One region of the Paraburkholderia sp. BL17N1 genome, then DNA from elsewhere that is predicted to be linked to it. Evidence: riboswitches for the same ligand, from Rfam matches in the RefSeq annotation. Region 1 holds a riboswitch; the other holds the start of a gene.

Region 1 (3,406 bases):
AACAGCACACCGTCGCCGACCTGCATCATGTCGCGCATGAAATTGCGCGCCTGATAGTTGCGCACGCCGGTCCACGGCAATGTGCGATGCGGTGCCTTGGCGAGATGGTCGATGCTTGCTTCGTCCGGTTCGGACTTCATTAGCCAGTAGCGCATGAATCGAATTGAACGTTAAGGGGTTGAAGATGCGGAAGAAATCGGCCAACAAAAAACAGCGCCCAAAGAAAAACGGCACCGAACCGAAGTCCGATGCCGTTCTAAATAAGGTCCCCGCCTTAGCCGCTAGGCCGGCATCCTGAACCGGGGGTTCAGAATTGGTCGCAGTTAGCAACACTTCGGGTACATCAGACAGAGTGACGCGCACACCCGTGCTACAAATTTCCGCAACCGTGCACATGGCATTGGTTCAAGGAATATATGACCTTGGCGAACCAGGCAGGGAAGCTAAACCGATGAAGCTGAAAAACGAACTACCGATTGAACTCAAACGTTTGCTGAATCTTGCACACCTTGTGCTCACACATTCCGTTTGAATCCGCCGCCGATCTCAGGACCGGCAGCACGATAACACATGTACCTTATTGCACGCTGTACTGCTCAATCACAGTACCTAGTTGTTCGTTCATTTGATGCATTGTACGCCGGATTTCTTCAGCGGGAAATGCTTCTCCGTGTCTCACGCTCGATTGCAGTCTAAGCAGTTCCGATGCCAGCGACAGCGCAGCCATGACGGCAATGCGATCCGTGCCGCGCACGTTGCTGTTATTGCGGATCTTCGACATTTCGGCGTCGACGCGTGCAACCGCTTCGAGCAGCGCCGCTTCCGTTTGCGGCGAGCAGGCGAGGCGATAGGGCACGCCGAGAATCGATACTTCGATCTGCTTGGTGGTCATGCATTTTCTCCGTGGCGGGTCACGTCGCTCCCGGCTTCGGCTACTTGCTGAGCCGGCTCGAGCAGATCGAGCTGGTTGTCCGGCTCACTGTGCGCGCGCGCACGCGGCAGCTTCTCGAGGATCGCGTTCAGGCGCACTTGTGCGTCGTCGATCTTCGCCGAAAGCGCGTCGCGTTCCGCCTGCAGCGCGTTACGTTCCTCGCGCAGCATTGCAAGTTCCGTGCGCGTGGCTTCGGCGTCGGCGCGCGATTGCGCGAGTTGCTCTTCGAGCGCGAGTCGCGCCTCATTGTGGCGCTGGCTGATCGCGATCAGCTTGCCGATATTTTGTGAAAGTGTTTCGAGTTCGGTGAGCATCTGCTGCGTCCTCTAAAGACATCGCATTTTAGCGCGGAATGTCGCAGGTTCCGACAATTGTCTCGTTTCGAGACGTAACAACATCGCTTTGTGCAGGCTTTTTATCGACCATATGATGAAAAAGTACTCACGCGTCGGACAAGAGCCTGCACTTAACAGAACACATGGCCTGCGATCTCACCATTCTTGACGGACTCCGAGGCCGCTCCTAAACTGCCCGCACTCTGGTGCCCGCGTGCGGCTTTTTTTCAACGGCCCACGCAGTTAAACGGGAAGCAGGGCGCGCGGTTCATCTGGATTCAGCTAAACGCGCCAACCTGCGCTGCCCCCGCAACGGTAAGCGACCGCATTCGTCATGCAAGTCGATCCCGCTCGCGAGCTGGAAGTTCAACTCGCGAGTGTGCCACTGCGCGTCTCGCGTGGGAAGGCGGGATCGATGCGTCGCCAGCCCGGATACCGGCCAGAGGGAGAGGCACGTCCCGCGCGAAAATGTTAAATACGCGGGCGCCTCGTTACGCATCGGCCTGCGGGGAAGCGGGCCGCGCACGCTATCCACAGGACGTTCACCCCATGCTGTCCCCCTTCGCCCGCGCGGTGCTGCTCGCCTTTGCGAGCCTGCCGATCGTCGTGCACGCGCAAGTCGCGTCTTCATCTTCTGCTTCATCTGCTTCGTCTCCGTCGGCGGATTCTTCGAGTTCGGTGTCCTCTTCGGCGGTGCTGTCGCCCGTGGTGGTGACCGCGGATCGCGCGCCGCAAGCGCTCGCCGACACGATCCCGCAGACCTCGCTGTTCGATCAGCAGGATATCGCCGACACCACCGCGACCGATTTGCCCGGCCTCCTGCAACTCGCGCCCGGCGCGCAAATCTCGCGCACAGGTGGCCCCGGTTCGACGACGAGCCTCTTTTTGCGCGGCGCGTCGTCGACGCAATCGCTGCTGCTGATCGACGGCGTGCGCGTCGATTCGGTGAGTCTGGGTGCGTCGCAACTCGCGCAGATCCCACTCGACCAGATCGATCACGTGGAGGTGGTGAACGGCAACGTGTCGGCGTTGTACGGCTCGGGCGCGATCGGCGGTGTGGTGCAGGTGTTCACGAAAAACGGCGGCGATCACCCGCCGCGTTTCAATTTTTCGCTCGGCTACGGCAGCTATCACACGCAGACGCAGCAGGCGGGCGTGAACGGTGCATTGGACAAGGACGGCAACACGACCTTCAGCATTTCGCTCGCGCGTTCGAAGGACGACGGCTTCTCGTCGCTGAATACGAAGGAGGCGCCCAGCGCCAATCCGAACGCGAACGGCTATCTGAACGAGAGTATCTCGGCTTCGCTGCGCCACAAGTTCAACGACAAATGGGACGCCGGCGCCAGCTACTTGCAGTCGAATGGCAACAACAGCTACGACAACGCGTACGGCGTGCCGACCGATCTGAACAACCTGTATAGCAAGGTGCGCCAGGTCTCGGTGTTCGCGAACGGCAAGCTGACCGACTGGTGGACCACGCACTTCATCGTCGCAGAAGGCGACGACCGCAGCGTGTCGAACACCAACGGGGTGTACAACGGCCGCTTCGATACAGACAATCGCCAGTACACATGGCAGAACGATTTCGCGCTGGCCGCGCAGCAGAAACTGCAGGTCGGCTATGAGCATCTCGATCAAAGCCTCGATTCGGACACGTTCGCGGCGCCGGACCGTCATGTGGATTCGGGCTTCGTCGGCTATACGGGACGCTTCGGGCGCAACCAGTTTCAGGCCAACGTGCGGCGCGACCAGTATTCCGATTTCGGCGGAGCGAACAGTTACTATCTCGGCTACGGTTTCGACATCACCGGCCATTGGAAGGTGACCGCAAGCTATTCGGATTCGTTTCGCGCGCCGAGCTTTGACGATCTGTACTATCCGATCAGCGGCAATCCGGCGATCCAGCCGGAGCGCAGCCATTCGATCGAAGCCGCGCTGCAGTACGCATCGAATGCGCTCGGCGTGATGCGCCTTTCCGCATTCCAGACGCGCTATTCGAATCTGATTAACTACGAGCAGGTGACGCCCGGCATCTATCTGGCCGAGAACGTCGGCCATGCGAAGGTGCAGGGCATCGAAGGATCGTGGAGCGGCCATGTCGGCAAGACGGACGTGCGCGCGTCGCTGACGCTGCAAA
Region 2 (3,406 bases), on a different contig from region 1:
CTGTTGCAGCGCGGCGATCACCGCCTCGCGCGACGACGCATTCGCCTGCACGACCACGGAGTCGAACTCGTCATGATGGTGGTCGGCGTCGTCGGCGGAGCCGTGGTGATCGTGACGCAAGTGGATCGTGTCTTCCGACGCCGCTTCGAGGCCCAGCAATGTATGCAGATCGAGCTGGCCCATGTGTGTGCGAACGATCTTCACTTGCGGCGGAATTTCCTCGCGGATCGAAACTTCGACCGCGCTTTGCTGCGCGTCGTCGAGCAAGTCCGTTTTGTTCAGAATCACCAGATCGGCCGCCGACAACTGGTCTTCGAACAGTTCGTGCAGCGGCGACTCGTGATCGAGATTCGGATCGGCCTTGCGCTGCGCATCCACGGCAACCGGATTATCCGCGAACTGGCCGCTCGCGGCGGCCGGGCCGTCGACCACGGTGACCACGGCATCCACGGTGAAGCTGTTCTTGATCTGCGGCCAGTTGAACGCCTGCACCAAGGGCTTCGGCAACGCCAGACCCGACGTCTCGATCAGCACGTGATCGATCTGCTCGCGGCGCTCCACGAGCTTTTCCATCACAGGGAAAAACTCTTCCTGCACGGTGCAGCACAAGCAGCCGTTCGCCAGTTCATACAGTTGGCCTTCGGTCTCGACGCCGTTTTCATCGCAACCGATGCCGCAACCCTTGAGGATTTCCCCGTCGATACCGAGTTCGCCGAATTCGTTGACGATCACCGCGATGCGCTTGCCGCCCGCATGCTGAAGAATATGCCGCAGCAGCGTGGTCTTGCCGCTGCCGAGAAAGCCCGTGACGATGGTGACGGGGATCTTGCGCATTTGAGTTTGCATCGTGAGGTCCATCCGTAGGAGTTGCACGTGCACGCCGGCGTGTTTTTCAGCGCATGCCGAGGCAAACGGAGCACACGCCCGGCCAGCCGCGACCATAACAAAACACGGGGACGAAAGTCGGCGTTGCCGCGACAACAGAAAAACAGAAAGCGGGAATGAGTCATGAACGCAGCGCCGCATCCCCGCGGCGTTCGTCCTTCGTTATCTGGCCGGTATCCGGGCTGGCGAAAGCGCCGCTTCCCCTTCCCGGACGAGTGATTTCTCGCCCAGTGGTGATATGCCGACGCGGCCTTGCGCGTGGACATCGAAGCCGGCTCCGCGGCGCTAACCGACTGCGTTTGACACGGCAGTTAGCACCACATTTCGCTTACCGTTGCGGGGGCAGCACAGGTTGGCCCGATCCATGGCAGGTGGGCACCCTGTTTCCCGTTTAACTGCATGCGCACGAGCGCGCACACGAGCACCAAAGTGCGTGCGAGTGTAGGCCCGCGGCCCGGTGCCGTCAAGGAAACCCCAGGCCGCAAGCGCTTATCGGACGGGGCGCCATGTGCTATCGTATGCGCGCGTTTGGTGCCCGCACATGCATTCGCGTGTGCAGTTAAACGGGAAACAGGCAGCGCGCCATGCGCTTAACCTGTGCTGTCCCCGCAACGGTAAGCGACCTGCGGCGCGATGTTGAATCGACTTGCGCCGCGCATGCGTTTTTTTAAGCCACTGTCCGGCAATTTCCAGCGAATGCGGACGGGAAGGCAAAGCGCGTGAGGCCGCCAGCCCGGATACCGGCCAGACGCGGAGGCGGCGAACCTCAGGGCAACATCGCGCCGCCGGCCGCCGGAATCCGCGAGGGACGGATGCGAAGGCGCTAAAGCACGACGCAGAGTGTCCGCGTAGGCGAGTTTCGTGTGAAACTCGCTACGAACCACGCATTGCGCCATGCCTGAATCCGTAGCACTGCATGACCCCAACGTCCGCCGTCTGGCGACCCTTCGCGCTTTACCCTTTCCCGCTTGTCACGACATGGCGCCCGCCGTGCACGCCGCGATGACCCGCGCCTGGCTGATCGGCGCCGGCCCCGGCGACGTCGAACTCATGACCATCAAGGCCACCCGTGCATTGGCGCAAGCCGACGTGGTGCTGGTCGACGATCTGGTGAATCCTGAAGTGCTGCAGTTCGCGCGCGCTGACGCACTGATCGTCTACGTGGGTAAACGCGGCGGTCATCCGTCGACACCGCAGGAAGACATCGTCGCGCAGATGCTCGAACATGTGCGGGCCGGGCGCAGCGTCGCGCGTTTGAAAGGCGGCGACCCGTTCGTGTTCGGCCGTGGCGGCGAGGAACAACAGGCGCTGCACGCGGCCGGTATCGAGGTGGAAGTCGTCAACGGCATCACGGCGGGAATCGCGGCGCCCGCGGCGATCGGGATTCCAGTCACGCATCGCGATCACGCGCAGGGCGTCGTGTTCGTCACCGGGCACGGCGCGGGCAGCGGCGAGCCCGACTGGGCCGCACTCGTGGCCACGCGCATGACGCTTGTGATCTACATGGGCATGCGGCGGCTCAACGATATCGTCGGCGCGCTGCTCGCGGCCGGCATGAGCGTCGACACGCCGTGCGCGGCGATCGAATCGGCCACGCGTCCCGAGCAACGCCATGCGCTAGCGCGGCTCGGTGAATTTGCCGACACCGTTGCGCGTGCCGGACTTGGGTCGCCGGCGATCGTGGTGATCGGCGGGGTGGCGTCGCTCGCATTGGCGCGTGAGGCGGCGCATGCGGAACGCGCTGCAACGCCGCTCGCGGACGGGACGGATACGCGATGAAAACGCTGAGCGTCGGCATCGGTTGTCGTTTGCACAGCTCGGCTGAGCAGATCGAAGCCGCGGTGCGCGGCGCGCTCGGCGCGCATTCGTTCGACGAAATCCGTACCGTCGCCTCGCTCGACATCAAAGCCCACGAGGTGGGCCTCCTCGAATTCTGCGCGAGTCATGCGCTGCCGCTGACACTCTTCAGCCTTGAACAGATTGCGGCGATGCACGTCGCGGTGCCTTCGGCGGCAGCGCGCGAGCACCTCGGCGTGGACGGCGTCTGCGAGCCGTGCGCGCTGCTTGGCGCGACGGCCGACGTCGCAGCCGGGCTCGGTGAATCCGTCATAGGCCATGCGCCTCGCGCCACGCTCCTCGTGCGCAAAACCGTTTATGCCGGCGTCACCGTGGCGATCGCCTCAACCACCGCTCACGCCGAACACCCAGACAACGACACACAGCAACAGGACCTGCCATGAAGACCGACCCCGAATCGCATCAACGCATGACCGAGCGCCGCCGCGAAGGCCACGAGAAAAAACAGGCCAACGCCACCGTCGAAAAAGGCCTGCTGATCGTCAACACCGGCACCGGCAAAGGCAAAACCACCGCTGCGTTCGGCATGGCCGTGCGTGTGCTCGGCCACGGCATGCGTCTCGGCGTGGTGCAGTTCATCAAGGGCGCGTTGCACACGTCGGAGCGCGACTTTCTCGGCGCGATCGCCAACTGCGATTTCGTCACGATGGGCGACGGCTACACC

What was found. Region 1 has a riboswitch for cobalamin ahead of B0G82_RS01750 (TonB-dependent receptor). Riboswitches for the same ligand answer to the same signal wherever they lie in the genome.
Region 2: linked by a shared signal. The riboswitch ahead of cobA (uroporphyrinogen-III C-methyltransferase) and the one ahead of B0G82_RS01750 (TonB-dependent receptor) in region 1 are both predicted to bind cobalamin.

What each region holds. Positions count from the first base shown of each region.
Region 1 is NZ_RBIW01000001.1:392,027-395,432, reverse strand. It holds gene B0G82_RS01770 (EVE domain-containing protein) at 1-155, opposite strand, end outside; RNA gene ssrS (6S RNA) at 263-444, opposite strand; gene B0G82_RS01760 (cell division protein ZapA) at 578-892, opposite strand; gene B0G82_RS01755 (ATPase) at 889-1,245, opposite strand; cobalamin riboswitch at 1,454-1,725, shown strand; gene B0G82_RS01750 (TonB-dependent receptor) at 1,816-3,406, shown strand, end outside.
Region 2 is NZ_RBIW01000002.1:3,133,640-3,137,045, forward strand. It holds gene cobW (cobalamin biosynthesis protein CobW) at 1-846, opposite strand, end outside; cobalamin riboswitch at 1,036-1,329, opposite strand; cobalamin riboswitch at 1,398-1,649, shown strand; gene cobA (uroporphyrinogen-III C-methyltransferase) at 1,888-2,664, shown strand; gene B0G82_RS33985 (cobalamin biosynthesis protein) at 2,661-3,125, shown strand; gene cobO (cob(I)yrinic acid a,c-diamide adenosyltransferase) at 3,122-3,406, shown strand, end outside.